4 regions of the Kitasatospora sp. NPDC015120 genome follow, and region 3 is predicted to be linked to each of the others. Evidence: riboswitches for the same ligand, from Rfam matches in the RefSeq annotation. Region 3 holds a riboswitch; each other region holds the start of a gene.
The links. A riboswitch is a leader RNA that binds a small molecule or an ion and turns the genes downstream of it on or off. The one in region 3 is predicted to bind cyclic di-AMP.
Positions count from the first base shown of each region.

Region 1: another riboswitch for cyclic di-AMP. It lies ahead of ACF1AK_RS04890 (transglycosylase family protein); the one in region 3 lies ahead of ACF1AK_RS08725 (M23 family metallopeptidase).
Region 2: another riboswitch for cyclic di-AMP. It lies ahead of ACF1AK_RS14070 (transglycosylase family protein); the one in region 3 lies ahead of ACF1AK_RS08725 (M23 family metallopeptidase).
Region 4: another riboswitch for cyclic di-AMP. It lies ahead of ACF1AK_RS32500 (peptidoglycan DD-metalloendopeptidase family protein); the one in region 3 lies ahead of ACF1AK_RS08725 (M23 family metallopeptidase).

Region 1 is NZ_JBIBVJ010000002.1:4,509-11,906, forward strand. Features, by position in the region: gene ACF1AK_RS04870 (exopolyphosphatase) at 161-1,102, opposite strand; partial or broken gene ACF1AK_RS04875 (DUF501 domain-containing protein) at 1,243-1,770, opposite strand; gene ACF1AK_RS04880 (septum formation initiator family protein) at 1,742-2,236, opposite strand; gene eno (phosphopyruvate hydratase) at 2,407-3,693, opposite strand; gene ACF1AK_RS04890 (transglycosylase family protein) at 3,937-4,887, opposite strand; cyclic di-AMP (ydaO/yuaA leader) riboswitch at 4,893-5,041, opposite strand; gene ACF1AK_RS04895 (cytochrome P450) at 5,273-6,559, opposite strand; gene ACF1AK_RS04900 (SDR family NAD(P)-dependent oxidoreductase) at 6,789-7,214, shown strand; gene ACF1AK_RS04905 (MazG family protein) at 7,249-7,398, opposite strand, start outside.
Region 2 is NZ_JBIBVJ010000004.1:535,641-543,038, forward strand. Features, by position in the region: gene ACF1AK_RS14055 (glycoside hydrolase family 13 protein) at 1-1,016, shown strand, start outside; gene ACF1AK_RS14060 (LacI family DNA-binding transcriptional regulator) at 1,042-2,061, shown strand; gene ACF1AK_RS14065 (hypothetical protein) at 2,119-2,319, opposite strand; gene ACF1AK_RS14070 (transglycosylase family protein) at 2,468-3,745, opposite strand; cyclic di-AMP (ydaO/yuaA leader) riboswitch at 3,732-3,930, opposite strand; gene ACF1AK_RS14075 (hypothetical protein) at 4,761-5,684, opposite strand; gene ACF1AK_RS14080 (DUF397 domain-containing protein) at 6,199-6,453, shown strand; gene ACF1AK_RS14085 (ATP-binding protein) at 6,844-7,371, opposite strand.
Region 3 is NZ_JBIBVJ010000002.1:872,628-880,025, reverse strand. Features, by position in the region: gene ACF1AK_RS08755 (hypothetical protein) at 1-761, shown strand, start outside; gene ACF1AK_RS08750 (GNAT family N-acetyltransferase) at 758-1,207, opposite strand; gene ACF1AK_RS08745 (class I SAM-dependent methyltransferase) at 1,245-1,979, opposite strand; gene ACF1AK_RS08740 (sensor domain-containing protein) at 2,059-2,805, opposite strand; gene ACF1AK_RS08735 (GNAT family N-acetyltransferase) at 2,931-3,515, opposite strand; gene ACF1AK_RS08730 (hypothetical protein) at 3,559-4,458, shown strand; gene ACF1AK_RS08725 (M23 family metallopeptidase) at 4,517-5,374, opposite strand; cyclic di-AMP (ydaO/yuaA leader) riboswitch at 5,387-5,545, opposite strand; gene ACF1AK_RS08720 (YiaA/YiaB family inner membrane protein) at 5,791-6,081, shown strand; gene ACF1AK_RS08715 (alpha/beta fold hydrolase) at 6,217-7,044, shown strand; gene ACF1AK_RS08710 (TetR/AcrR family transcriptional regulator) at 7,116-7,398, shown strand, end outside.
Region 4 is NZ_JBIBVJ010000025.1:37,470-44,867, forward strand. Features, by position in the region: gene ACF1AK_RS32495 (MFS transporter) at 1-1,178, opposite strand, end outside; cyclic di-AMP (ydaO/yuaA leader) riboswitch at 1,492-1,651, shown strand; gene ACF1AK_RS32500 (peptidoglycan DD-metalloendopeptidase family protein) at 1,655-2,653, shown strand; gene ACF1AK_RS32505 (APC family permease) at 3,008-4,588, shown strand; gene ACF1AK_RS32510 (DUF2470 domain-containing protein) at 4,623-5,351, opposite strand; gene ACF1AK_RS32515 (RidA family protein) at 5,531-5,938, opposite strand; gene ACF1AK_RS32520 (IclR family transcriptional regulator) at 5,988-6,740, opposite strand; gene ACF1AK_RS32525 (sugar kinase) at 6,737-7,398, opposite strand, start outside.

The DNA of each region.
Region 1 (7,398 bases), 870 kb from region 3:
CTTCGGTCCCACATATCGGACGGACCGGACCGCCGAGTACGGCGAAAGACCGGATCCTCATGTGAAGAAATTCACGAACATTCCCGCCGGGCCCTCGGCGCGCCCCGGCCCCGGAGCCCCAGGGGGGCTGCCGGGGCCGGTCGGTAAGTCCCGCGCCTGCTCAGCGGGCGATACTCCAGGCGATCCCGTCGAGGATGTCGTGCTCGCTGACGACCACCTCGGCGGCGCCGGTGCGCTCCATGATCTCCAGCAGCTCCAGCGCGCCGGCCGCGATCACGTCCACCCGTCCCGGGTGCATCGACGGGATGGCCGCCCGCTGCGCGTGGGTGGCGTGCAGCAGCCGGTCGGCGATCTCGGCGACCCGCTCCCGGGAGATCCGCGAGTGGTGGATCGCCTCCGAGTCGTACCGGGGCAGGTCCAGGGCGATCGCCGAGATGGTGGTGACCGTGCCGGCCAGGCCGACCAGGGTGGCCGCGCCGGTCAGCGGGACGGCCTCCCCGGCCCGGTCCAGCTCCGCCCGCACGTGCGCGCGCGCCTCGGCGATCTGCTCGTCCGACGGCAGCTCGGCGCCGCCGAAGTGCCGCTCGGTCAGCCGGACGCAGCCGATGTCCACCGAGCGCGCCGCCCGGACGTCCTCGTCCCCGAGCACGAACTCGGTCGAGCCGCCGCCCAGGTCGAAGACCAGGTAGGGGGCGGGGAACTGACCGCCGGTGAGCTCCTTGGTCGCACCGACGAAGGACAGGTGCGCCTCCTCCTCGCCGCTGACCACCTCGGGCTCGACGCCCAGGGCCGCCCGCACGCCGTCGACGTACTCGGCGCTGTTCTCGGCGTCCCGGGAGGCGCTGGTGGCGACGAAGCGGATCCGCTCCGGGCCCACCCCGAGGTCCGCGATCACCCCGGCGTACTCCCGGCAGGCGGCGAAGGTGCGCTCCAGCGCGTCCGGGTGCAGCCGGCCGGTGCGGTCCACGCCCTGGCCCAGCCGGTTGATGATCATCCGCCGGTCCAGGTCGGTGATCGCCCCGGTCCGCGGGTCGAGGTCGGCGACCAGCAGCCGGATCGAGTTGGTGCCGCAGTCGATCGCGGCCACCCGGGTGGTGGTCACGCCCCGTCCTCCCCCGCCTCGTCCGCCTCCTGCGCGGCCCGCTTGGCGGCGCGCTCGGCGGCCTTCTGTTCCTTGGCCGCGATCACGGCCGCGTGGTCCTGCTCCTTGGCCCGGTTGCGGGCCACCCGCTCGCCGGCGGCCGCGACCTCGGCGGCGGAGACGCAGGGGCCCTTGGCCCACCAGTCCTCCAGCATGCCGATCGCCTCGTCGCCGAGCGGGTTGACGCCCTCGCCGGCCGCCAGCGAGTGGCCGACCAGCACGTGCAGGCACTTGACCCGGTCCGGCATGCCGCCGGCGCTCGGGAAGCCCTCCAGCACCTCGATGGCGTCACGGCGGGCGATGTAGTCCTCGTGCGCCTTCTGGTACGCCGCGGCCAGCTCCGGGTCCTCGGCGAGCCGGGCGGTCTGCTCCTTCATCACGCCGTCCGCCTCCAGGGTGCCGATCAGCGAGGCGGCCTTGGGGCAGGTCAGGTAGTAGAGCGTCGGGAACGGCGTGCCGTCCGGCAGGCGGGGGGCCGTCTCCACGACGTCCGGGTTGCCGCACGGGCAGCGGTGGGCCACGGCGCGCAGACCGCGCGGGACCCGGCCGAGCTGTGCGGCGATCGCCGCGACGTCCTCGTCGGAGACGGTGGGGTGGTTCTCAGTGGTCATGGGAGGGGCTGTCTCCAGCGGGGGCGGGGGCGGGTGGTGAGGGTGGGGCGGACTGCCCCGGGGCGACGGGGGCCGTCGGCGCCGCGGCGGCGTCCACGGAGTCCCAGACGCTGGCGTACCAGGGCCGGGCCGCCTTCGCCGGGGCGGCCGCCGGGCCCGCCGCGGGCGGCGGTGCGCCCAGCGCGGACGTCCCGGCGTCCTTGGCCGCCGGGTCCACCGCGATGTACGGGGTCTCCCCCGGCATCGCGTAGTGCAGCCGGGTGCGGGCCTGCGCCTTGACGAACTCCGGGTCCTGCCAGCGGGCCTTCTCCCGGCGCAGCTGCTCGACCTGCTGCCGGGCGTGCTCGGCCCGGGCGCGCTGCGCCGAGATCTCCGAGCGCTGGGAGACGAACTGCCGCGTCGGATAGGCCAGGATCGCCACCAGTGAGCAGAGCACCAGCACGAGGACGGTCGCCCGGCTCGTGAACCGGGGCCGGGCCGCCAAGCCCGGGATCCTCCAGCCTGCCATCTCCGGTGTCCCCTCCTGCTCCTGGTCCGCTCCTGGTCGCGACGGTGCCCCGCCGTCCACCCTACGGGGTGAACGGCGGGGCACCGGTCAGGCGTGCGCTACCGGGACGTCCCGGCGGCATCGGCCGGGGGCGCCGCCGGGCGGGCTCAGCCCTCGTGCTTGAACCGCGGGAACGCGCCGCGGCCGGCGTACTCGGCGGCGTCGTCGAGGATCTCCTCGATGCGCAGCAGCTGGTTGTACTTGGCGACGCGCTCGGAGCGGGCCGGGGCGCCGGTCTTGATCTGGCCGCAGTTGGTGGCGACGGCGAGGTCGGCGATGGTGACGTCCTCGGTCTCGCCGGAGCGGTGCGACATCATGCAGCGGTAGCCGTTGCGCTGGGCCAGCTCGACGGCGTCCAGGGTCTCGGTCAGCGAGCCGATCTGGTTGACCTTCACCAGCAGCGCGTTGGCGGTGCCGGTCTCGATGCCGCGGGCCAGGCGCGCCGGGTTGGTGACGAACAGGTCGTCGCCGACCAGCTGGACCTTGTCGCCCAGCTTCTCGGTCATGGCCTTCCAGCCGTCCCAGTCCGACTCGTCCAGCGGGTCCTCGATGGAGACCAGCGGGTAGGCGTCGACCAGGCCGGCGTAGTACTCGATGAGCTCGGCGGAGGTGAGCGCCTTGCCCTCGAACTGGTAGGCGCCGTCCTCGTAGAACTCGGAGGAGGCGACGTCCAGGGCGAGCGCGACGTCCTTGCCCGGCACGTAGCCGGCCTTCTGGATGGCCTCGACGATGAGGTCCAGGGCCTCGCGGTTGGAGTCCAGGTTCGGGGCGAAGCCGCCCTCGTCGCCCAGGCCGGTCGACAGACCGCGCTCCTTCAGCACGCCCTTGAGGGTGTGGTAGACCTCGACGCCCCAGCGGACGGCCTCGGAGAAGGACTCCGCGCCGATCGGGGCGATCATGAACTCCTGGATGTCGACGTTGGAGTCCGCGTGGGAGCCGCCGTTGAGGATGTTCATCATCGGGACCGGCAGGACGTGCGCGTTCGGGCCGCCCAGGTAGCGGAACAGCGGCAGGTCGCTCGCCTCGGAGGCGGCGTGCGCGACGGCCAGCGAGACGCCCAGGATGGCGTTGGCGCCGAGCGAGGACTTGTCCGGGGTGGCGTCCAGGTCGAGCATGGCCTGGTCGATCAGGCGCTGCTCGGTGGCGTCGTAGCCGACCAGCTCCGGGCCGATCTGCTCGATGACGGCCAGGACGGCCTTCTCCACGCCCTTGCCGAAGTAGCGGTTCTTGTCACCGTCGCGGAGCTCCAGCGCCTCGAAGGCACCGGTGGAGGCACCCGAGGGGACGGCGGCACGGCCGGTGCTGCCGTCGTCGAGGCCGACCTCGACCTCGACCGTGGGGTTGCCGCGCGAGTCGAGGATCTCACGGGCGACGACGACATCGATGGACGGCACGAGGCATCTCCTAGCGGAAGCAGGTTCGGCTGACGGTGGGTGCTGTCGGCCGGACGATTGCGGAGTCGTTACGACCAGAGCCTAACCGCACGGGCTGTCCGGACCACGTCGGCCTCGGCTCCGTCTCAGCGTGTGGCCCGGCTACCCACCGGTAGTTCACCTGGTTGCCCGACCCGAGGGGGCCGGATGCGGACGAAGGGGGACCGATCGGTCCCCCTTCGTCGCGTGCGGCCGGACCGGCCGTCAGGCGAGGGTCAGCACCTGGCCCGGGACGATCAGGTTCGGGTCGGCGCCGACGGTGCCGCGGTTGCCGTCGTACAGGGCCTGCCAGCCGCCGGAGACGCCCTGGGCGGTGGCGATCCCGGCGAGGGTGTCGCCGGAGCGGACGGTGTAGCCCTGGCCGGCCGGCTGCTGCGCGGCGGGGGCGGCCTGGGCGGCGGGAGCGGCCGGGGCGGCGGCCTGCTGGCCGGCGTACTGCTGGTAGACGCTCTGGTGGCTGGTCCAGTACCAGGCGCCGTTGCTCTGGTACCAGAACACCTTGGCGTCGGCGTCCCAGCCGGCCTTGCCGGAGAAGGCCGGCGACTGCTGCTGCGTCTGCGGGGCCTCCTGCCGGGGCGCGGCGTGCTTCGGCGCGTACTGCTGCGCCTGCGGCTTGGCGGCCTGCTGCGGGGCCTGCTGCTTGGGTGCGGCGTGCTTCGGCGCGGCGGGCTTCGCGGTCTCCTGCTGCGGCTCGGCCTCCTGGGCGGCCTGCGGGACCTGGGGCTTCGGGGCGGCCGGCTTGGCGTCCGTCGAGGTGTCGACCGCCGCCGGGGCGCCGCCCTTGCTCAGGCCGGCCTTCTTGGAGCAGACCGGCCAGGCGCCCGGGCCCTGCGAGGCGAGCACCTTCTCGGCGACCGAGATCTGCTGGGCCTTGGAGGCCTGGTTGGCCTGCGGCGCGTAGGCGGTGCCGCCGTACGCCTTCCAGGTGCTGGAGGTGAACTGGAGGCCGCCGTAGAAGCCGTTGCCGGTGTTGATGCTCCAGTTGCCGCCGCTCTCGCACTGGGCGACCGCGTCCCAGGTGGAGACCGGGGCGGCGGAGGCGCCGGTGGCGCTCAGGATCGGCATGGCCAGTCCGACGCCGGCGACACCGGCGACGGCGATGGCCTTCTCGGCCTGGGTACGGCGACGGTGACGACCGGTTCCAACGAACAGCATGAAGACGTCCCTCTCCGCACGCCTGCGAGGTGAGCTGTCGGGTTCGGACCGGGAGGTGGCCCGGCCGCGCGGAGGCGGCTTCACCCCTAGCCGTGGGAGACGGCGCAAAACCTGGGTCCCCCGCCCCTGCCCAGGGTTCTGGTCGGCTTCCCGTGGCACGGCGGGCAGGACTCGGCGTTCCGCGCACGGGGCTCGCAGCTGCGAACTCCAGGGAGAGTAGACAGATCCTCAGAGCAATCACAAGCTCATATCGTCGGTATCACATGGACATCACGTCATGTGATGGATTGCCTACCAACCGAGGTGGTATGTCCGGATTGAGGGTGGTTCAGACCCCTGGGAACGAGGCAACGGAGAGTTCCCGTCAGCGTGTTGTGCCGAGGCGTCAGCCCCCGGAGCCGGTCTTCGGAGGCTCCTCGCCGGGCGCTTTCTCCGGTGTGAATTCCACCGGAAGTTCACGGAGTCCACGCATGATCAGACCACCGCGCCAGCGCAGGTCCACCGGGTCCGCGGCGAGTCCGAGGTCCGGCAGCCGGGTCAGCAGGGTGGCCAGCGCGGCCCGCCCCTCCAGCCGTGCCAGCGGGGCCCCGATGCAGTAGTGGATGCCGTGCCCGAAGCCCAGGTGCGGGTTGTCCGTCCGGGCCAGGTCCAGGGTGTTCTCGTCGGCGAACCGCGCCGGGTCCCGGTCCGCGGCGGCGAGCACCACCAGCACCGGGTCGCCGACCGGGATCCCCACCCCGCCGATGGTCAGCGGACTGGTCGCGAACCGCCAGGTCGCCAGCTCCACCGGCCCGTCGTAGCGCAGGAGTTCCTCGATGCCGGTCTCCAGCAGCGCGCTCTCGCCGCGGCCGACCGACTCCTGCAGCAGCGCGCGCTGTCCCGGGTTGCGCAGCAGCGCGTACACGCCGTTGCCGATCAGGTTGACCGTGGTCTCGAAGCCGGCGAACAGCAGGATGAAGGCCATCGCCGCGGCCTCGTTCTCGGTCAGGTGCTCGCCGTGGTCGCTCGCCCGGATCAGCCCCGAGATCAGGTCGTCGCCGAGGTCGGCCCGCTTGCGGTGGATCAGCTCCGCCAGATAGGCGCGCATCCGCTTCACCGCGCGCCCCACGCCGCCGCGCTGACCGCCGCCGTGCCGGATCATCATCCCGGCCCAGTCCCGGAAGTCGTCCTGGTCCTCGGCCGGCACCCCGAGCAGGTCGCAGATCGCGTAGATGGGGAGCGGGAACGCGAACTCGTGGATCAGGTCGGCGGACCCGCGCGCCGCGAAGCCGTCGATCAGCCGGTCGGTCAGCTGCTGCACCCGTGGCTCGAAGGCGGCCACCCGGCGCGGTGTGAACGCCTTCGACACCAGACGGCGCAGCCGGGTGTGGTCCGGCGGGTCGATGTTCAGCAGGTGGGTCATCAGGTCGGCCTGCCGCTCGCCCGGGATGCCGACCCGGCCGGTGCGGTGGGCCTGCTCGCTGTGGTGCACCGGGTTCTTGGAGAGCCGGCTGTCCGCGAGCGCCTGCCGGGCGTCCGCGTACCGGGTGACCAGCCAGGCCTCCACCCCGCTCGGCAGGGTGGTCCGGTGCACCGGCTCGTGCTCGCGCAGCCAGGCGTACGCGGGGTACGGATCGGCGGCGAACTCCCAGGTGAACAGGGGCGGACGGGGGGAGGCGGGCTGAGCTGGCATGGGTCGACGGTATCCCGGGCGTGTCCCGGCCACCGCACGGCGTGCGCGCGGGGGCGCGGTGACCGGTGGGGTCCGGGCGGGGTCCGGGCGAGGTCCGCCGCGCGCGGCAGGCGTGAGCCTGGTCACCTGAGGGGTAATTCCTGTTGCGGAGGGTCAGGACCTGCCTACGATCCTCCGCAAGATGTCCGTGGGCGCCGGTGCGGAGCCGCCCACAGGGAGGAGCAAGGCCATGCGGGTCACCGGTTCGGTCGTCGTGATCGCCGTGCTCGACGGCGGGTCGGGGGCGGACCTCGCCCGGCGGCTCACCTCTGCGGGGGCCGTCGGCGTGCTGATCGCCGACCAGCGGGTCGGGATCGCCGAGGACCTCGCCACCGAGCTCGACCGGCCGGGCTGCCGGGTCGTCGGCGTCTGCGGCGACGTCCGCCGGCCCAGCGACGTCGCCGCGCTGGTCGACACGGCGGAGAAGCACCTGGGGCCGATCGACCTGTTCTGCGTGGCCGGGCCGGACGGCGAGCGGATCGTCTCCCTCGGCGACCTGCCCGACCACCTCGACCTGGAGCGGCTCGCCGAGCTGGTCGCCCTGGTCGGCGAGGCGATCGGCGAGGTGGTCGTCCCGGCGCAGCGGCGGCCGGTGGAGGACGTGGCCGTCGTCTGAGACGGCCGCCGCTCCCACCGGGCCCCGGGCGGCGCTACTCCGCGGGCTTCAGGCCCTCGGCGGCGCGCACCGCGTCCCGGTAGCCGCGCGCCGCGGCCCGCAGCGCGGCGTCCACGTCGACCCCGGCGTCGTGCGCGCGCTGCGCCACCGCGAGCAGCAGCCGGCCCGCCGACTCCGCCGTGAG
Region 2 (7,398 bases), on a different contig from region 3:
TCGCCCACGGCCTGGTCAAGGCCCCCGGCCTGCCCGACCTCGGCGGCGCCGACCAGCTCAGGCTGCTCGGCAACGACGTCATGCCCTTCTTCGACCAGGACGGCGTGCACGCCATCTACCGCTCCTGGCGCAGGATCCTCGACGAGTACCCGGGACAGCGGATCGGCGTCGCCGAGGCCTGGACCCCGACCGTCCAGCGCACCGCCAACTACGTGCGCCCCGACGAACTGCACCAGGCCTTCAACTTCCAGTACCTCGGCACCTCCTGGGACGCCGCCGACCTGCGCGCCGTGATCGACCTCTCGCTCGACTCGATGCGCCCCGTCGACGCCCCCACCACCTGGGTGCTCTCCAACCACGACGTCACCCGGCACGCCACCCGGTTCGCCAACCCGCCGGGCCTGGGCACCCAGATCCGCACCCCCGGCGACCGCGGACTCGGCCTGCGCCGCGCCCGCGCTGCCACCCTGCTGATGCTCGCCCTGCCCGGCTCCGCCTACGTCTACCAGGGCGAGGAGCTCGGCCTGCCGGACGTCACCGACCTGCCCGACGAGGTCCGCCAGGACCCGTCGTACTTCCGCAAGGCCGGCCAGGACGGCTACCGCGACGGCTGCCGCGTCCCGATCCCGTGGTCCGGCACCGAGGCCCCCTACGGCTTCGGCCCCACCGCCGGCGGACCGTCCTGGCTGCCGCAGCCCGCCGAATGGGCCGCCCTCAGCGTCGAGGCGCAGACCGGCGACCCGACCTCCACCCTGGAGCTCTACCGCTCGGCACTGGCCGTCCGCAAGGCGCACCCCGACCTCGGCGCCGGCACCGACGTCCAGTGGCTCCCCGCCCCCGAGGGCACCCTGGCGTTCCGCCGCGGCTCCTTCGTCTGCACCGTCAACACCACCGGCGCCCCGGTCCGGATACCGGCCCCCGGCCGGCTGCTGCTCACCTCCGCCGGCGCCGGCCCGGACGTGACGGACGGCGAGGCGGTGCTCGCCGCCGACAGCACCGACTGGTGGGCGGTCTGACGTGGTTGCAATAGGCTCTGGGACCGTGACTACGGCGCGACTCTCAGACATCGCGGCGCAGGCGGGGGTCAGCGAAGCCACCGTCTCCCGCGTGCTCAACGGCAAGGCCAACGTCTCGGCCACCACCCGGCAGACCGTGCTGGCGGCCCTGGACGTGCTCGGCTACGAGCGGCCGACCCGGCTGCGCCGGCGCAGCGCCGGGCTGATCGGACTGGTCACCCCGGAGCTGAGCAACCCGATCTTCCCGGCACTGGCCCAGGTGATCGAGCAGGTGCTGAGCCGGCACGGCTTCACCCCGGTGCTCTGCACCCAGACCCCGGGCGGCTCCACCGAGGACGAACTCGTCGAGATGCTGGTCGACCGGGGCGTGGCGGGCATCGTCTTCGTCTCCGGCCTGCACGCCGACTCCACCGCCGACCACGACCGGTACACCCGGCTGGCCGGGCGCGGGGTGCCGTTCGTGCTGATCAACGGCTACAGCGAGCGCATCGACGCGCCGTTCATCTCGCCGGACGACCGGGCCGCGATGTGGATGGCCGTCCAGCACCTGGCCGGACTCGGCCACGAGCGGATCGGCCTGGCCGTCGGCCAGCGGCGCTACGTGCCGGTGCTGCGCAAGATCGAGGGTTTCACCGCGGCCGTGCGGGAGGTGCTGGGGCTCGGCGCGCAGGAGGCCGGGGAGCTGGTCCACCACACGCTGTTCAGCGTCGAGGGCGGGCACGCGGCGGCCGGGGCGCTGCTCGACAAGGGCTGCACGGCGATCGTCTGCGGCAGCGACATGATGGCGCTCGGCGCGATCCGTGCGGTCCGCCAGCGGGGCCTGGCGGTGCCGCAGGACGTCTCGGTGGTCGGCTTCGACGACTCGCCGCTGATCGCCTTCACCGAGCCGCCGCTGACCACCGTCCGCCAGCCGGTGGAGGCGATGGCCACCGCGGCGGTGGACGCGCTGCTGGAGGAGGTCGGCGGGAACGCCGCGCAGCGCGGGGAGTTCATGTTCCGGCCGGAGCTGGTGATGCGCGGCTCGACCGGCGCCCGGGCGCGCTGAGGCCCGACGCCGCGGGGCCCGGGAGCGCACTGCTCCCGGGCCCCGCGGCGTTCCCGCTCAGCCCTCCTGGACGGTCGGGCGGTCCTGGGTGACCCGGTGGCCGTCGGCGGCGTCACCGGTGCGGGTCTCGGTGCGCCGGCCCCGCTCCAGGTAGTCGCGGAGGATCAGTTCGACGGCGTCCTGCGGGCTCTTGGTGCCGGAGAGCATCATCACGTCGATCGCGAGGTTGGCGTCGAGCGAGACGGTGACCTGGGCCATGGTGACTCCTTCTCGGGTGCAGGGCAGCAGCATGCCCGTCGCGACCCCGGTTTGACCATGGCCGTCCGGCGTCCGGCCCCGTGCGGGCACGCCGCCGCCCCCGGGGAGGAGCGACCGGACTCTCCCCGGGGGCGGCGGCGCGAGGGGATCAGACCCGGCCGGCGAAGTCCGGGGCCCAGTTGGCGACCGTCTGGACGCGCACGCCCGAGCTCGGGTTGGCGGCCTCGACGTACGTGCCGTCGCCGATGTAGAGCGCGACGTGGTAGACGCCGGAGTCCTTTCCGTTGTTGGACCAGAACAGCAGGTCGCCGGGCTTGAGGGAGTCCAGCGGGACATGGGTGGAGGCGGCGGCCTGGTCGGCGGCGACGCGCGGGACGGAGATGCCCGCGGCGCGCAGCGCGGCCTGGGTCAGGCCGGAGCAGTCCCAGCCGCCGTTGCCGGTGCCGCCGTAGACGTAGGCCTGACCGACCTTCGACTGGGCGAAGGCGACGGCGGCGGCCATGCTGCCGCTGGCGGCCGGGGCCGCCGGGGCGGTGGCCGGGGTCTCGGCCTGCGCGGCGGGCTTGCTCGCCGGCTTGCCGGCCGGGGCCTGGGCCTGGGGCCGGTTCTGGCCCTGCGCGCCGCCCTGGTCGCGGTTGAACCAGTCGAAGCCCTGGCCGGCGGCGCGCTCGCCGAGGGTCAGGTGCTGGCCCGGGTAGATGGCGTGCGGGCCGTCGGTCAGGGTGGCGCGGTTGAGCTCGTAGAGCCGCTGCCAGCCGCCCTGGACCTGGTTGCGGTCGGCGATGGTGGACAGCCAGTCGCCGGCGACCACGGTGTAGTCCCGGGAGGCCTGCTGGGCGCCCTGCTGACCGGCCTGCGGGCGCCACTGCCGGTCGCCCCGGGCCGTCTGCGGGGTGGCGGCGGGCTCGGCGGCCTGCTGCTGCGCGGCGGGCTTCTCGGCGGGCTTGGCGGCCGGCTTGGCGGCCGGGGTCTGGGCCGGGGCAGGGGCGGCCGGCTTGGCGGCGGCAGAGGTGTCCACCGCGGCCGGGGTGCCGCCCTTGGTGAGACCGGCCTGGACCGAGCAGACCGGCCAGGCGCCGGGGCCCTGCACGGCCAGGACCTTCTCGGCGGTCGCGATCTGCTGGTCCTTGGTGGCGAGGTCGGCACGCGCGGCGAACGCGGTGCCGCCGAACGCGGCCCAGGTCGAGTTGGTGAACTGGAGGCCGCCGTAGAAGCCGTTGCCGGTGTTGATGCTCCAGTTGCCGCCGCTCTCGCACTGGGCGACCTTGTCCCAGGTGGCGACGGAGGCGGCCGAGGCGGTGCCGGCGGTGAGGCAGGGGATGGTGAGGCCGATGCCCGCGACGCCGAGGGCGGCGATCGCGCGACGGGTACGGCCGGACAGTCGGGTGCCGTTGGTGGGCAGCATGAAGACGCGGTCCTCTCCCACGCCTGCGAGGTGAGCTGTCGGATTCGGGCTGGAGTTGCCCGGCCGCGCTGTGGACGCGGCTTCACCCCTAGCCCGGGGCCGGTCCGTGGACCGGTCCTGGGCGAACTACCTGTGGTTCCCCCGCTCCTGCCGTGGTGCATTGCGCTGCCAGCACGCCCGACGGCAGGACTCGGCGTCGCGGACGTGCTGGGTCCGTGTGGCCACGAACGGGGAGCACGTTAAGCAGAGGCGCGTTCAAACCGCAAACATGTGTGACGCTCGTCACGGTGTGCGGAAAGGGCGCCTGCCGGCTGTCCTTCATGATCGGAAATGACCGGTTTCCCGCAACGCCGGTCGCGGCCAACGCACCTGCCTGCGCCTCAGGACGCCGGCGCCGCGCCGGAGCGCCGCAGCCGCCCCGGGGGAAGGGCTGCGCACCGGCGGGCGTCGACGAGGGGGCGGGCGCCCCGTCCGGACGTCCGGCCGCGCGGAGCGCGTCGCCGGGCAAAGCGTCACAGAGCGGACATCACGCCCGAACCGACCTCCGGCTCACCCGAACCCGATCCGCCGGGCCCTCCTGCGCCGGCCCACCGTCGCCGCCGCCCTCGCGGCGATCCGCGGCGAGAGGCTCCCGCGCCGTTCGCCCGGCGGCACCCGGGCCCCCGGCCCCGGCGGCGGCCGCGTCCGCCCTCCTGCGCCTCCCGTCGGGGGCGACGAGAAGCGCGTCCGGGGGAGTCGGCGGGAAGGGGCGGCACCGGCACGCCCGGCCAGGGAGGGGCTTCGCCGCCGCCTGCGCCCTCGTCAGCATCCGGGCCGTCAGCGGAGCCGCCGTCATCCCGGGCGCCCCCGGGGGAGTTCGGCGGCGACGAGCGCCGGCCGCACCGCCGGCCGCACCGCCCCGGGGAACGTCCTGCTGCGCCGGCCGGGGGAGGACGGACGCCGCCGCCCGCCCCCGGCCGGCCGCCGGAGCCGTCTCCCGGGAACGCCGCAGGGCCCGGAACGGTGCGTCCGTTCCGGGCCCTGCGGGCGAGCGGGGCTACTGGGCGGCGTGCCGCCCGCCGGCGCGCGGGCCGTCCTCCGCCGCGGCGCCGGCCTCCCCGGCCAGGGCCTCGGCGTCGACGGCCGGCAGCGCGGCCAGGTAGGTGGAGGCGACCAGCTGGCCGACCGCCTGGTACGCGCCCACCGGCGCGGCCGACGGGCAGCCGGACTCCTCGGCCGCGGTGGCGAGCAGCTCGGCGTCCGCCTCCGGGCCGATCACCAGCGGGGCCAGCGCCGGGTTCTGGGCACCCATCTCCTTGAGGTGGGCGACGGCGTCGGCGACCGAGCCGGGCACGTCCAGCGCGGCGGCGACGACCGGCACGGCGAGCCGGGCGGCCAGCAGCATGCCGGTGATGCCGGCGGCGTCGGCCGCGGCCTGCCCGCCGACGGTGGTGAGCACCACGCCGTCGGCGGCGGTCGCGATGGCGAACAGCCGGGCCCGGTCGGCGCGGGCCAGCCCGGCCTCGGAGAGGCGGACGTGCACGGCCTCGGCGAGCAGCGGGTGCGGGCCCAGCGCGTCGGTGACGGGGGCGCCGAACTCGGCGGCGAGCCCGTGCAGCGCGGGGAGGAAGTCGTGCGGACCGGGCACCAGCGGCACCACGACCGGCGCGGGCAGTCCGGCCTGGGCGGCCTCGGTCAGCAGCTCGGCGACGGTGCGCTCGCCGTCCGCCTCGCCGTCGGTGCCACCGGAGGGGAGGTACCCGGCGACGGTCCGGACGCCGTTCTGCTCGCTGCGGACAATGGACAGCAGCTCCTCGACGACGGACCGGGAGTCCGGTCCGGCGGCCGCGGGGACGGCGAGCAGCAGGGCCGGGGAACCGGCCGGGATCTCGGGGCGCTCGGGACGGCGGTGGCGCCCCCGCGCACGGGAGCCTGGAGTGCGGACGGGCAGTGGCGCGCCCGGGATGGCTGCGGTGCTCATGGCGGAGATCGTAGGACATCGCTCCACCCGCTCCGCAGTCGGCTGCCGAACCGGACGGGGGGTCCGCCGTGAAAACCGGACATAACCGGCCCCGGGGCGGGAGTTCTCCCGGTACCCCTTCAGATGCGCCGGAACGGGAACCGCGTTGCCGCTCCCGCGCGTGAGATGTCTCACAGCGCCCGCGCGGCCTGACGGAGGGTCACGGAAGAGCGACTCCCGGCGTTCGAAGATCAACAATCGGCGGGTGGCCGCCTACGGGCGGTTATCGGCCCCTTGCCGATTCAGTCAGCTTTGTCCGTTTACGTACCGTCAGGCGGGTGCCGCGTGAAGAGTTCCGGTTCGGTGTCGAAAAGGCCGTGCACCTGCAACGTCCCGTGCTGATGCACGTGCACTGGAGCTATCATCACGTCAAGTGAGGCGTTGTGCCGGGCCGGTACGGGGCCGGCCCGTCCGTTCGGCCGGGGCCGGGGCGCCGAGCTGAACGACCCACTCCGGAGCTCTTCGGGAGATTTCTATGCACGACACGCACGACACGTACGACACGTACAACGGGATGGCCGCGACCGACCTGGAGGGCGTGGTCTGGCAGAAGAGCCTGCACAGCAACTCGCAGGGCAACTGCGTCGAGTTCGCCGCCCTCCCGGGCGGCGAGGTGGCGATGCGCAACTCGCGCTTCCCGGACGGTCCGGCGCTCATCTACACCCGGGCCGAGATCGCCGCGCTGCTCCTGGGGGCGAAGGACGGGGAGTTCGACCACCTGGCGGTCTGACCGGCCGCCGGCTTCACCAATCGGGGGGCCGTCGTGGGTGCTGACACCACGACGGCCTTTGTCTTTGTCCGGAGCCCCGGGGGTCCCCGGAAGCCCCGGAAGTCCTGAGAGCCCTGGAAGCCCTGGTCCGGAATCCCCTTCCGGGCCGGGTCCGTCCGTACCTCCGCCCGGGATCCGTGCCGCCGGGCGGGCCGGGAACGTCACGGCTCCCGCTGCGCCGCCGCCGTGCCGAGCCGCCGCACGCGGATCGGAGGAGGGGCGCCACCGCCGGGGGCTGCCGGTGCCCGCTGCCCGAGGGTCGCCGGTCGCCGCTGCCGGGGTGCCGTTCGCCGTGCTGTGGTGGTTCCCTGGTCCTTCGGTTCCCCGGCTCCCCGGTTCACCGTCGGTCGCTCAGGCCGAGCGCCGGTGCCGTCCGCCGAACTCCGCCACCGGGACGGGGGCCGGCCGCTGGGCCTCCTCCGCCTCGAACAGGGCCCAGACGACCTTGCCGCTGCCCAGCGGGTGCCAGCCCCAGGAGTGGCTGAACGAGTCGACCAGGTGCAGTCCCCGGCCGGACTCCGCCACGAAGTCCGCCTCCCGGGCCACCGGGCCGGTACTGCTGGGGTCGCTCACCGCGCAGACCACCTGGGGCGCGCGGTGCACGAGGCTTATTCGGATCGGCAGCCGGCTCTCCACCGCCGGCTGCGCGGGAAAGTCGTAGTCGTCCGCCGCGCCGGGACACGCGCCGATGGCGTGCCGCAGCGCGTTGGTCACCAGCTCCGATGCCACCAGCGCGACGTCGTCGAAGAGTTCGCCCAGCCCCCACCGCTGCAGGGCGGTCCTGGCGAAGTCGCGCGCGGTTCTGACAGCCTCATAGCGGGGAGCGAGCGTACAGGTGACCACAAGGGGGTCGACTGCCAAGGCCGTTCCGGTGCTCATGAAGAGCTCCTCCCATAAGGGGGCGGA
Region 3 (7,398 bases):
AGCGGCTCGACCGGCTCGGTACGGCGCTCGCCCCGGCCCTGGGCGGGGGTGCGGGCACGGCGCCGTTCGCGGCCGCGCTGGTCCTGTACTTCCTGCTGCTGGGGTTCCTGGCGGGCTGGCTGGTGACCCGGCTGACGCTGCCGCGGGTGCTCTCCGACGCGGACCGGGCGCTGGACCTCTTCCTGGCCGGGCAGGACCGGGACCGCAAGGGCGACAAGGTGGGCGCGGACGACCTGCGGATGCGGGCGATGCAGCACCTGGGCCTGGTCGGCACCAGCGCCGGCCCGCCGGAGGACCTGCCCGGCTCGATGCTGCCGGCGGACCGGACGGCCGGGCCGGAGCGGGTGGTGGCCGAGGTCCGGTCGACGGCCCGGCGGTCGGCGCTGACGGCGCCCCGGGTGCGGGAGCTGTTCGAGGACGGCTCGGAGGGGCGGCGGATCCAGGCGCTGGCCCTGATGCAGGGCGATCCGGCGCTGGCCGACCTGGCGAGCGTGCTGGAGGCGATCGAGCGCCCGCGCTCCGGGTTCGAGCAGTACCACGCGCTGCTGGCGGCGCGCGGGCTGATGTCCCGGCTGCCGGCCGAGGAGGCGCGGCAGCTGCGGGACGCGGTGGCCGGGCGGCTGATGGCGCCGGACGGGATCCCGTACGGCTCGGACCGGAGCTGGCTGGCGGAGAAGATCCTCGCGGGGCTGGACACGCCGGTGTTCCTGCCGCAGCAGCAGGACGGAGCGCAGCCGGTGGCGTCCGGGAAGGCGTCCTAGAGCGGGAAGCGGAGCTCGGGCCGGTCCCAGTCGATCGGCGGCCGGGCCGCGAAGGTGCCGGTCCGCTCGGCTCCCATCCGCAGGTAGAAGGCCTCGGCGGGCGGGTGGGAGACGACCCGGACGCCGCCGGTGACGCCGACGGCGCGGGCGCGGTCGAGCATGTGGGTGATCAGCCGGCGGCCGACGCCGAGGCCCTGCGCCGCGTCGGCGACGAACATCAGGTCGAGGTCGGCGGGCTCGGTGACCAGCGCGTAGAAGCCGAGCAGGTGGTCGTCGTCGGCGCGCACGGCGAGGTGGACCTCGTGCCGGGCCAGGTACTCGGGCGTCACCCGGTAGCCGGCGATCATCGGCGCGTAGGCGCCGCGGTAGGCGGAGCAGTCCTGGATCAGCGCGGTGAGCCGGTGGGCGTCCGAGGCCGCGGCCGGCTTGATCAACATCTCGGTCATGGTCGATGAGTATAGGGGTGAACAGACCTTATGACCATTACATCGGATGGCCGGCCCGACGCAGGACGAGCACCCGCTGGGCACGGCCGCCCCGGTCGGCGGGCGGCAGTACACGGACCTCGCTGGCGATCCGGCGCTCGCCGAGTGCGCGGCGGACGGCGTCCAGACGGGCGGTGCGGCGGCCCTCGCCGTCGTACAGCGGGTGGACCCGGACCTCACCGCCGGGCGCGGTGACCCGGACCAGCTCGGCCAGCGCCGCCAGCTGCCGCCGCGGTCCGAACAGCTCGGGGTACGCGAAGAGCAGGTAGCCGCTCAGGGTGAGGGCGAAGGTGCCGTCCGCGAAGGGCAGCCGGGGCAGCGCGGCGGCGACGTACTGCCCGGGGTGGGCGGCGCGGTCGGCGGCGAAGAGCCGGCGGGCCCGGTCCCAGCCGCGCAGGTAGCGCTCGGGCCGGCGGTGCCGGCGGGCCGGGTAGAGGTCGGGACGGGCCTCCATCGCGGCGGCCATGGCGGCCCGGGCGGCCAGGGCCCGGGCGGCGATCTCACCGGCCGGGCGGGCGTACACCGGGTCGGCGGCGACGACCAGGCAGCCGAGCGGGCGGGCCTCGGCGGCGAGCGCGGCGGCCCCGCCGGGGCAGTCGAGCAGCGGGCCCGGCAGGGCGGCGAGCGCGGCCCGGGTGAGGCCGAAGAGGCCGCAGTACTCGTCCAGCGGACGGGAGGTGACCAGGGGTGCGGGCGGGGCCCCGGCCGGGGCGCGGGCGGTTCGGTCGGCCATCGCGGCCATCCGACCACGGCCCCCGGCGGCCCGCACCCGGAGGCGTCCGGGCGGGGGCCGCCGGGGGCGGGGCCGGCGGTCAGCGGCCGAGCAGGCCGCGGGCGGCGAGGCGGTTGACGTTGGTCAGGCCGCGCACCAGCTGCGGGGTCAGGAAGACGAAGAGCATCCCGAGCAGGCAGACCCCGGCGATCTGCAGCGGCGACTCGACGTAGTACACGTGCCGGACGCCGTCGCTGTCGGTGAAGTCGAAGAACCGGTAGCCGGGCCAGTCGACGTAGCGCGGGAACACCCAGTGGTAGACGGGGTAGAGCGCGAGCACCCAGCCGACGCAGAGGAAGACCAGCGACATCACCATGCTGAGGATCGCCCAGGGGAACATCACCACCTGGTACAGCACGGCCTTCCAGCCGGCCGCGTCCGCGATCCGGGCGGTGATCGCGCCCCAGACGCCCGGCCGCACGGCCCGGACCGGCGCCGGGGCGGGCACGTCCAGAGCGAGCAGGCCGCGCACCCGGGCGCGCTCCAGGGCGCCGAAGCCCCGGGCGGCGGAGGTCAGCGCCGCCAGCACCGGCAGGCCGAGCACGGTGACCACGGTGCCGAGGCCGAGGGAGAACAGCGCGACCGCGACGACGAAGCCGGCGACCGCCAGCGGCAGACCGGTCAGCGTGAAGCCGACCTCGCGGTAGAAGTAGGAGGTGAACGGGGCCCGCCAGGCGTACGGCGGCTCCTCGATGCGGCGGGCCGCGGCGCGGCGCTCGCCGCCGTCGTGGCCGTCGTACGCGTGGTACTCGTCGTACTCGTCGCGCTGCATGCTGTGGGTGCTCATGGCCGGTCTCGGTCCCTCGGGTCGGTCGCGGGTCGGGCTCGTGGGGTCTGTCCTGCTGACTCCCACAGCCTGTCAAAGCACGCCCGGCCCCGGACATCCGGCTCCCCGGCGAACCGGGGGTGGGGTTATCCCCCCTGAGCGGCGCCCCCGGCCGGTTCGTCGTCGGCGAGCAGCGCGTACTGGTAGGCGTCGCGCCAGCCGTCGTGGCGCCGGTAGTCGTGCCGGACCCGGCCCTCCAGCCGGAAGCCCGCCCTGGTCAGCACCCGGATCGAGGCGGCGTTGCCGACGTCGGCCCGGGCCTCCAGCCGGTGCAGGCCGAGCGGGCCGAAGGCGAGGTCCCGCAGCAGGCCGACGACCTCGCCCGCGTAGCCGAGCCCCCAGACGTCGCGGCGCAGCGCGTAGCCGAGGTGGGCGGCCCCGTGCGGGCGCAGGCCGAGCGCGGCGTTGCCGATCGGGACGGCGCGGGCCGGGTCGTCGGCGTCGGCGAGGCGGACGACGGCCAGCCGGTAGACCTCCCGGGGTTCCCGCTCCGCCTCCTCCAGGTACTGGGCGACCTGGTCGGCGCAGGTTTCGTGGTCGCGCGGCGCGAACGGCAGGTAGCGGGTGGCCTCCGGGTCGCCGAACACCGCGTGCAGCGCGTCCACGTCCTCGGGGGTCTGGTGGAACTCGCGGACGGCCAGCCGGCGGCCGGTGAGTCGGACGGGGACCATGGCTCCCGACCCTACCCCCGACCAGCGGTTACGGTTCGTGGTTATGGAAGACGAAGACCTGCGGCTCGCCCCGCGCACCAAGGCCGCCGAACTGCTCGCCTGGGCGGAGGCGGAGGGCCGCGAGCCGGTCGCCGAGGCCCCGCTGCGGGCGGTGCTGGCGCTGCTGGAGCTGGGCGGCGGCAGGATGCACGACGGCTGGCCGGAACTGACCTCCGCCGCGGTGGAGCACCTGCTGTACGAGCGCCTGTACCTGTACGTCCAGCCGGAGCCGGGGCAGGATCCGCTGGCGTACGGCGCGGCGGTGCGGCTGCTGGCCGACCACCAGCGGGCGGCGAAGCGGCTGAACGCCAAGCGGCAGCAGCGGCTGCACGCCGAGGCCGAGTGGCAGGGCGAGGTGGCGGCCGGTCTGCTGCGCCGGGCGGACCTGGTGACCTGGCCCCGGCTGTACGCGCTGCTGCTGCGCGCGGCCGGGGTGGACACCGGGGACGAGGCGGCGGTGCGGGCCTGGCTGGAGGGGTTCCGGGAGCTCCCGGCGCGGGAGCGGACGGCGGCCTTCACGGCGCTGGAGGCGGACGGCGTGCTGGACGCCGTGGACGACGGGGGCTGGGACGGCGGGGCGCGGACGCTGGCGGTCGGCATGGCCACCGACGGCGCCCGGCGGCTGCTGGAGCAGGGGCTGATGGAGCGCAGCTACCGGAACCTGGCGGAGCTGACGGCGCTGGGCCAGCCGATGCCGGAGGAGCTGGCCGGGGACTTCGGGGCGTTCGAGGAGGCCGCCGTCCGGGTGGCGCTGGAGCTGGCCGGCGCGTGGACGGTGCCGGGGCTGCCGCGGCTGCTGGTCGAGGAGTTCCCGGAGCTGGCGCCGGAGCCGGGGCAGGCGGAGATCGACGCGTACCTGGCCGGGCTGGAGCAAGCCGGGGACGAGGCCCTGGCCGGGGCGTAGGAACGCACGAGGGGCCCCGGCCGGACGGCCGGGGCCCCTCGTCGCGGGCGGGGAGGCGTCAGGGGGTGACGCCGCGCTGCTCGAACCAGGCCTCCGGGTCGACGGGCGCGCCGCCGCCGGGGCGGACCTCGACGTGCAGGTGGGCGCCGGTGACGTTGCCGGTCGCGCCGACCTTGCCGATCTGCTGGCCGGGGACGACCTTGCCGGAGCCCTTGATGATCGAGGAGAGGTGGCAGTACCAGATCTCGGTGCCGTCGGGCAGGGTCTCGACGATCCGGTAGCCGTAGGCACCGGCCCAGCCGGCCGAGGTGATGGTGCCCTGGCCGACCGCGTAGACCGGCTCGCCCTGGTCGGCGGCGAAGTCCAGGCCGGTGTGCAGGTGGGCCCAGTAGCGGGCGCTCTGGCCGTAGTGGGCGGAGAGCCGGTAGTCGCGCACCGGCAGCTTGATGGCGGCGAGCTTGGCCTTCTCGGCCTCCTCGGCGGCGCGCCTGGCCTGCTCCTGCTGGGCGACCTGGGCGGCGCGCTTGGCCTCGGCCTCCTGGGCGGCCTGGACGCGGGCGTTCTCCTCGGCCGCGGTGCGCTGGCTGTCGGCCTGCTGCTGGATGCGCGCGGCGAGGGCGAGGCCGGGGTCGGCGGAGAGGGTGGCCGGCAGCTCGTCGGGCGCCTCGACGGCGGGCGCGGCGGCCGGGGTGGCGGAGGCGAAGCCGGTGGCGCCCAGGGTGGCGGCGACGGCGGTGACACCGAGCAGCGGAGCGGTGCCGCGGCCCTGACGGGGCATCCGGTGCCGGCTGGTCCCGTCGGCCGGCGGGGCGGTCTGGTCGGCGGGGCCGCCGAACGGGCCCTGCCCGGCGAACGGGCCGGGGTGGTCGAGCAGCTGGGTGCCGGACGGGTGTGCCGGGGTGTGCGTCGACGCCACGGAGGCGCGCTCCTTTCCTTCCTTCGCGCCTACCGGGTTAGCTGACGGGTTCGGAGCAGGAAGGTCTCCTACGGCCGGGCCTGGGCCTGGCCGATTCACCCCAAGGAACGTGGTTCCCCGGCTCCCTGGCCTGCCCGGAGGCCGGCCGGCGGGATTAGGCGACGGCGCACGGTGCCGTCTGGGTACGGCGTTGCGGACCGCGCTGCGTTATCAAACGTTAATCCGAGAGCCCCCCGATTCCAAGCCGTCCGTTGCCGACGGCGGGATCCGGACCGGGTACCACGCGACCCGGTGGGCGATTTGGGATGTTTGATGACAACTGACACTACCGAACGTGTCGGGACGTCAACGAACGGCCCCTCACTTGAGTACGCCTACTCATGTGCGACCGGGCCGGGCGCGGCCATCCTGACGCCATGAGCGCACCGATGCAGTCCCGCACCACGGCCGCGTACCACCTCCAGGCCGTGCTGTCCTTCGCCCTCTCCGGCACCGCCCTCGGCGTCGGGATCGCCTTCCTCCCGGTGGAGCCGTGGACCCGGGCGTTCCTCGCCCTCGGCCTGCTCTACACGATCACCTCCACCTTCACCCTCGCCAAGGTGGTCCGGGACAAGCAGGAGACCACCGAGCTGGTGACCCGGGTCGACCAGGCGCGGCTGGACAAGCTGCTGACCGAGCACGACCCGTTCCGGGTGGAGGGCGCCTGACCGGCCCGCCCGGCCGGTCGCCGACGGCGGGCGGGCCGGGCGGGCGAGCGCCGATGGCTTGACGGCTAAGGCTATTAGCCATAGCTTTATGGCTATCGGCACTCAGCCGACGGTCCCCGCCCCAGGAGGCTCCCCATGAACGGCACCCTCGCCCCCGTCACCCGCCACCTCGACCTGCCCGGCGGCCGGATCGCCTTCGACGACACCGCGCACGGCGAGGGCGTCCCGGTCGTCCTGCTCCCCGGGATGCTCGACAGCCGGGCCGCCTACCGGCACCTGCGCCCGCTGCTGACCGCCGCCGGCCGCCGGGTGATCACCATGGACCTGCGCGGCTTCGGCGAGTCCTCGATCCTCTGGGACGACTACTCCCCCGCCGCGATCGCCGGCGACGTCCTCGCCCTGCTGGACCACCTGGGCATCGACCGGGCCGTGCTGGCCGGCAACTCCTACACCGGCGCCAGCGTCGTGAAGGCCGCCGGGGACGCCCCGGACCGGGTCGCCGGCATCGTCCTGCTGGACGCCTTCGTCGAGAACGTGCCGCCGAACGCGCTGCAGCGCCTGGCGGTCGGCGCGATGGGCGCGCTGCTGGTGCGCTCGCCCGCGTTCTGGGGCCTGTACCACCGCAAGGCGGCCTTCCCGGGCCCCAAGCCGGCCGACCACGAGGAGTACGTGGCCGGGCTGGTCGCCGCGCTGCGCACCCCGGGCCGCAGGACCGCCACCCGCGGCTACGTGCGCGGTGACTCCGCGCCCGTCGGCTGGACCGCCGCCGTGCGCTGCCCGGTGCTGGTCGTGATGGGCTCGAAGGACCCCGACTTCGCGAAGCCGGAGCTGGTCGCCGACCGGCAGGCCGCCGCGCTGAACGCGCGCAAGGTGATGATCGAGGGCGCGGGCCACTACCCGATGGCCGACCACCCGCGGGCCACTGCCGACGCCCTGCTGTCCTTCCTCGCCGACCTGGCCTGAGCGCCGCCGAACCGCCCCGCGCCTGCCCCGCGCCCGTTCCGGGCCCGCCCCCCGTTCCCAGGAGAACCGCAGTGCCCCGAGTCGGACTGACCCCCGAGCAGGTCGTCGGCCACGCCCTCGCCCTCATCGACGAGCAGGGCCCCGAGGCCCTCACCCTGGCCGCCGTGGCCGCCCGCGCCGGGGTCGCCACCCCCTCGCTGTACAAGCACGTCAGCGGCGGCCTGGCCGAACTGCGCCGGCTGGTGGCCGTCCGGGTGACCGGGGAGCTGGCCGACCGGCTCGCCGAGGCGGCCCTCGGCCGCAGCGGGGACGCCGCGGTCGCCGCCGTCCTGCGGGCGTACCACGCCTACGCCA
Region 4 (7,398 bases), on a different contig from region 3:
ACGTCCACCGCCGCCAGCACGGTCGCGGTCAGCGGCGCGACCAGCAGCACCATCCCGCTGCCCATCACGGCGACGGCGGGCAGCACGTCCGCCCAGTACGAGGCGCCGGGGCCGATCCGCAGCATCAGCAGGACGCCCGCCGCGCAGAGCAGCGGGCCGACGGTCAGCGGCAGCCGCGGGCCGATCCGCTTGCCGAGCCGGCCCGCCCGGGCGGACAGCACCAGCATGATCACGGTGATCGGCACCAGGGCCAGTCCGGAGACCAGCGGGGAGAACCCGGAGACGATCTGCAACTGCACCACCAGGAGGAAGAAGACGCCGCTGAACGCCGCGTAGACGGCGAGGGTGACCAGGTTGACGGCGGTGAACAGCCGGGACGAGAACAGCCCCAGCGGCAGCATCGGCTCCGGGGTGCGGCGCTCGACCGCCACGAAGGCCGCGCCGAGCAGCAGGCCCGCCGCCCCGGTGACCCAGACCGCGGGGGACAGGCCCTTCCCGGCGGCGGTCAGCGCATAGGTGACGGCGCCCAGCGCCAGGGCGGCCAGCACCGCGCCGAGCACGTCGAAGCGGCCGGTCGCGGACTCGTCGCGGCTCTCCGGCACGTGCCGGGCGGACACCGCCACCACCACGGCCGCCAGCGGCAGGTTCAGCAGGAAGATCCAGCGCCAGCCCGGGCCGTCCACCAGCCAGCCGCCGAGCAGCGGGCCGACCGCCGCCGAGACCCCGCCGAGGCCGGACCAGAGGCCGACCGCCGCCGAGCGGTCCTCCGGGTGGAAGACGGCCTGGAGCATCGCCAGCGAGCCCGGGGTGAGCAGTGCGCCGCCGACGCCCTGGACGGCGCGCGCGACGATCAGCACCTCGACGGTGGGCGCGGCGGCGCAGGCCGCGGAGGCGGCGGCGAACCAGACCACGCCGAGCAGGAAGACCCGGCGCCGGCCGTAGCGGTCGCCGAGGGCGCCGCCGAGCAGGATCAGGCCCGCGAGGGTCAGCAGATAGGCGTTGAGCGTCCATTGCAGGGCGTCGAGTTGAGCGCCGAGGTCGGCGCCGATCCTGGGCAGCGCGACGTTCACGACGGTCCCGTCGAGCATCGCCATGCTGGAGCCGAGCACCGTCGCCAGTAGTACCCAGCGACCCTGCGCGGTGCCCAACCGCAGGGTGCCGGCCTCGGAGGTGGCCACGGCCCATGGTCGGTCCGGTGGGGCCCACGTGACAAGGGTCACCGGGGGTGTGTCGGGGGGATCCCCTTTCCGTGAGTGATCGTGTACGCACTGGTTCCGGCGTGGGCGCAGGGTGGTGGATCACGTGCGCGCGGTAAATGGATTGTGTGCGTACTGTGCATGCCTTTTCTGCGCAGCGTCACGGTGGGACGGACTTTGGTCCCGGGCCGTAGAGATCGACATTGCTTCACCCGAACGGATGAGTTTTAGTTCAGCGACCGCCCGGCGTCAGCCCGGGTGGCCACCGGGTGGAACGCCTAGTCCTGCCGCTGCCCGGTGGTACGCACCGAACTCTGTACGGCAGGAGCGGGGGACCCACAGGTAAGTCGCCGGACCCGAATTCGCGGTCCGGCTAGGGGTGAAGCCGCCTTTGCGGCCGGGCAACTCCAGCCCGAACCCGACAGCTCACCTCGCAGGCGTCGGAGAGGACATTTTCCATGCCCGCACAGGCTCGTCGTACCGCCCTGCCCCGCGCCGCCCGCATCGGCATCGCCACCGCTGTCACCGGTGCCGCCTTCGCCCTCCCGCTGGTGACCACCGTCTCCGCCCAGGCGCACGAGGTCCCGGCCGCCAAGCCCGCCGCTCCGGCCGCCGCCCAGGCCGCGCAGGCCGCCCCGGCCGCCGCTCCCGCCGCCGCCCCGGCCGAGGAGAGCTACAAGGTCGTCGGCGGGGACACCCTGTCGAAGATCGCCGCCGCCAAGAACGTCACCGGTGGCTGGCAGGCGCTGTACGAGCACAACCGCTCGGTCGTCGGCGCCAACCCGAACCTGATCTTCCCGGGCCAGAAGCTCGCGCTCGGCGCCAAGGCCGCCCCGGCCGCCAAGCCCGCCGCCCCGGCGGCCAAGCAGGCCGCGCCCGCCGCGAAGCCCGCTGCCCCGGCCGCGAAGCCGGCCGCGCCCGCCGCGAAGCCCGCCGCTCCGGCCGCCAAGCCGGCTGCCCCGGCGACCAAGCCGGCCGCCCCGGCCGTCAAGCCCGCCGTGCAGACCACCGTCGCCCCGGTGACCGCGACCCCGGTCGTCGCCGCCACCTCCGGCTACGTCGCCCCGCTGGCCAACCCGAAGCTCGGCACCGCCTACGGCGTGGCCGGCTCGATGTGGTCCTCCGGCCACCACACCGGCGCCGACTTCGTCGCCTCCACCGGCACCCCGCTGCGCGCCGTCGCGAACGGCACCGTGGTGAAGGCCGGCAACGGCGGCGCCTACGGCAACGAGGTCGAGATCAAGCTCGCCGACGGCAAGTACGCCCAGTACGCGCACCTGTCCTCGATCGGCGTGAAGATCGGCCAGACCGTCACCGTCGGCCAGCAGATCGGCCTCTCCGGCGCGACCGGCAACGTGACCGGCCCGCACCTCCACTTCGAGATCCGCACCGGCTCGGAGTACGGCTCGGACATCGACCCGATCGCCTACCTGCGGGCGCACGGCGTCGCGATCTGACCCTCCGGTCGGATCACCTCCGCCACCGCTGGGTGCGGGGCGAGACCGCTCCCCCGGGATGGTCATGTCGGGTGACCGCTCGACCGGGTGAGCACCGCACCTCCAGCGGAACGACGGGCGCGGGACACGCCCGTCCGGCCGGCCCGGTTCGCGAGACCTCCCTCGCGAGCCGGGCCGGCCGTCGTCGTTCCCGGTCGAACGGGCCGGGCCGCGGTCGAACAGCGCGTCAACCGGGCGGGGCCGACACCGGGTCACCCCGCTTTGCGGGCCGGACGCCGCCCGCCGATGCTGTCGGGTTGTCAACGCCCGTCCGCTCCGGCGGGCGGCGCAGCCACGGCAGGTGAAGGGGGCCGGATGGCCATCCAGCGCGGGGACGCGACCGGGGACGTGACCGGGGGCGCGGGGCGGCGGGACGGGGTGGAGCGGCTGAAGGCGGACTCGGTCGGCCTGCCGGGCGTGGTGTTCATGGCGGTCGCCACGGCGGCGCCGATCACCGCGATGACCGGCAACCTCCCGATCGTCATCGGCCAGGGCAACGGCGCCGGAGCGCCCGCCGCCTACGTCTTCGCGACCCTGGTGCTCACCGTCTTCTCGGTCGGCTACGTGGCGATGGCCCGTCACATCACCGCGGCCGGAGCCTTTTACGGCTACATCTCGCACGGGCTGGGCCGGGTGGTCGGGATGGCCTCGGGACTGCTGGCGGTGCTCGCGTACATCGTCTTCGAGGCGGCCGTCCTCGGCTTCTTCGCGTACGCGCTGCGCGCGCTGGCCGCGGCGCAGCTGGGGGTGGTGCTGCCGTGGGGCTGGTACGCGGGGCTCGGGCTGCTGGTGATCGCGGTGATGGCCTGGTTCGACCTGCACCTGACCGCGCGGGTGCTCGGGGTGGCGCTGGTGCTGGAGGTCGCGGTGCTGGGCGCCGTGTCGCTGGCCGTGCTGGTCACCGGGGGCGGGCCGGACGGACTGGTGGCCGGGGAGGCGCTCGATCCGCTGAACGCCTTCCGCGGCGTCGGCGGGGACGGCGCAGGGGCGGGCGCGGGGCTGGGGCTGTTCTTCGCGTTCTGCTCCTGGGTCGGCTTCGAGTCCACCGCGATGTACGGCGAGGAGTCCCGCGACCCGAAGCGGGTGGTGCCGAGGGCGACGCTGATCTCGGTGGTCGGGGTCGGGCTGTTCTACGTCTTCGTCTCCTGGATGATCGTCTCCGGCAACGGCGTGCGGCACGCGGTGGAGGTGGCTCGCGGCGCCGTCCCCGGCAAGGACGGCAACAGCCTGTTCTTCGACCCGCTGGGCGCGCACCTCGGCGGCTGGGCGGTCACGGTCTTCCAGTGGCTGGTGGTGAGCGGCTCCTTCGCCTGCGCGATGGCCTTCCACCAGTGCGCGGCCCGGTACCTGTACGCGATCGGGCGCGAGGGGTTCGTCCACCCGGCGCTGGGGCGCACCCATCCGCGGCACGGCTCGCCGCACATCGCCTCGGTGGCCCAGTCGGTGATCGCGGCGGCGCTGGTGGCCGGGTTCCTGCTGGCCGGGATGGACCCCTACGCGCATCTGTACACGCTGCTGGCGCTGCTCGGCACGATGGCGATCCTGATCGTGCAGACGCTCTGCTCGTTCGCCGTGGTCGGCTGGTTCCACGTGCAGGGCCGCCATCCGCGGACCCGGCACTGGTTCCGGACGCTGGTGGCGCCGCTGGCCGGCGGGGTGGGGATGGCGGGGGTGGTGGCCCTGTTGGTGCTCCACCGGGACGCGGCGGCCGGTGCGGCCGCCGGCACGCTGCTCTTCCGGCTGATCCCGTACCTGGTGACCGGGACCTTCCTGGGCGGGCTCGGGCTGGCGCTGTGGATGCGCGCCCGCCGGCCGGAGCGGTACGTCCGGATGGGGCGGATCGTCCTGGAGGACGCTGCGGAGCGCTCCGGGGAGGCCGAGCCGGTGGGTGCCTGACGGCGCGCCAGGTGGTTCAGGGGCGGCGGGCGGTTCAGGGGCGCCGGGCGGGCAGCTCCTGTTCGGCGGCGGTCAGCAGCTGGTGCACCCGGTGCCCGAACTCGTCGGCGTCGCGGGCCGGTTCGGGGAAGACCAGACGGACGTCGCGGTGGCCGTGCGGGTGGTCCAGGCGGAGCACCAGGCCGTACCGGTCCAGGGCGAGCGGGCGGACGGCGGGGTGGGCGGCGAGCAGCGCGGGGTCGAGCAGCCGGGTGAGCACGGCGAGCGCCTCCCGGTGGTCGTCGGCGAGGTGGGTGAGCAGGCCGGCCTCGTAGCGGGCCAGCGGGTCGGGCGTGACGGCCGCGAGGTCGGCGCCGGTGATCGCGGTGGTGCCGTACGGGGTGGAGAGCACCGCGTGGGCGACGTCCAGGCGGAGGTGGACGCTGAGGCCGTCGTCGGCGAGGTGGGCGAGGTCGAGCCGGCCCGCCAGGGTGAGGCGGCCGCGGACCCGGTCGCGGACGGCCACCGGGGCGATGTCGGTGAGGTCGAGCACGACCGCGAGGCCGTCCTGCTCGTGGGCGGCGGCGACGGTCAGCGGGGCGTCGAGCGGGGCGCGCAGCCGCAGCCGGGAGCCGTGCACCGAGACGGGGGTGGTCAGTTCGTGCGGTTCGCCGAGGGCGCGGACGACCACCGAGGAGGCGGCGGCGAGCAGGCCGGCGATCCGCTCGGCGGCGCTCGGCTCCGAGGGCGCGGCGGTCTCGGCGTCGTGGGGGTGCGGGCTCATGGGTGCGGGACCTCCGGCGGGCTGCCTGCCTGATTGTTAGGTGAGCCTAACCTAATGAGTCGGGAGGGGGAGGGCAAGGCGCCTTCGGGACGGACGCGCAAGGGCCCGGACGCGCAAGGGCCCGGACGCGCAAGGGCCCGGACGCGCGGTCCGGGCCCTTCGGGTCGTGCCGGGGGAGGTCAGGCGACGACGGCCTGGGCGTCGATCTCCACCAGCATCGGCTCCTGCGGCAGCTCGACGAAGATCGTCGTGCGGCACGGCTTCACGCCGCCCGGCTTGATGTTCTCCTCGATGAACGCGGCGTAGACCTCGTTCATCAGCGGGAAGTCGGCGCGCTTGGTGAGGTACACGCGGAACATCACCACGTCCTCGATGGTGGCGCCGCCCGCCTCGACGATCGCCTTCACGTTCTCCAGGGTGCGCCGGGTCTGCGCCTTCACGTCGCCGTGGTACAGGTACTCGCCGGTGGCCGGATCCTGCGGGCCCTGGCCGGAGACCTGGAGGATCGGGCCCTTGCGGACGCCCTGGGAGAACATCCAGGCCGGGGCGGGGGCGCCGTCGGTGCGGATCTCGGTCTTGTCGCTCATGCGGTTTCGCTTCCTCGGTGGGGTGCGGTCGGGGGTCGGGGGGATGGCTTCAGGAGTGGTGCGGGACCTGGCCGCAGTCGGCGGAGACCGCCCGGGTGGTGGCGAGGAGCTGCGGCAGCAGTTCCAGCACCTGCTCGTACGGCAGGACGACGTCCGGGACGGAGATCGAGGCGGCGGCGACCACCCGGCCGCTGGCGTCTCGGATCGGCGCGGCCACGCAGTTGATGAACGCCTCGTGCTCGGCGTGGTCCTGCGCCCAGCCCTGGGCGGCGACCTTCTCCAGCTCCGCGAGCAGCGCCTCGGGCGTGGCCAGCGTGCGGGGGGTGTGCGGGACGAAGTCGATCCCGGCCACCACCCGGCGCCGCTCCGGCGCGGGCAGGTCGGCGAGCAGCACCTTGGAGACGGCGGCGCTGTGCAGGGCGGCCCGCAGGCCGATCCGCGAGTACATCCGCACCGGGTGCCGGGAGTCGTACTTGTCGATGTAGACCACCTCGCCGCCCTCGTACGCGGCCAGGTGCACGGTCTGGCCGGTGGCGGAGTTGAGCTCGGCGAGGTGCGGGGCGGCGATCCGGCGCACCCCGCGCTGCTCCAGGGCCAGCCCGGAGAGCGCGAACAGACCGGCGCCCAGGTGGTAGCGGTAGCCGGCGTCCCGGTAGACGAATCGTTCCTCTTCGAGGGACTGGAGCAGCCGCAGCACGGTCGTCTTGTGCACGCCGAGCACCTCGGCCAGCTGGTCCAGGGAACGCTCGCCCTCGCCGAGCTCGGCGAGGATGCGCAGGGCGCGGGTGACGGTCTGGCTCATGGTGCTCCAAGGGCCTTGGCGGCGGCCGGTCGAGGGTCGGCGGCACCGCCCCCGGGGGCGGCGGTCTCCGCGGTGAGCGCGGGGGCGGTCGGTGCGGACAGGACAGGAGACACGATGCCATCCGCCGAGACCCGGGTGGCCGCCCAGTCCTCGGGCGAGGCGTCGAGCAGGGCCGTGACCACCGCGGCCGGCGGCAGTTCGGCCTGGTCGCCGTGGGCGGTCAGCGCGCAGGCCGCGCTGAGGTGGCCCAGCCGCAGGCGGCGGCGCTGGTCGAGGCCGCGGACGGTGCCGGCCAGGTAGCCGGCGGCGAAGGCGTCCCCCGCGCCGGTCGCCTCGACCACCTCGACGGCCAGCGCCGGTTCGCCGACCGTGCTGCCGTCGCGCCCGACCGCGGTGACCAGCCGGGCGGCGTCCTTGACCACCAGGGTGGCGGGGGAGGGGAAGCGCCGGCGCAGCTCCTGCGGGTCGCCGGTGCCGAAGGCGGTCTCCGCCTCGTCGGCGCCGAGCAGCAGCAGATCGGCGGCGTCCAGCAGCGGCGGCAGCACCGAGGGGTCGCGCTCGCGCCAGAGCGCGGGGCGCCAGTTGAGGTCGAAGCTGACCAGCCGGCCGGGGCGGCGGTCGGCGAGCAGGGCGCGCAGCAGCGCGAGGCAGTCGTCGG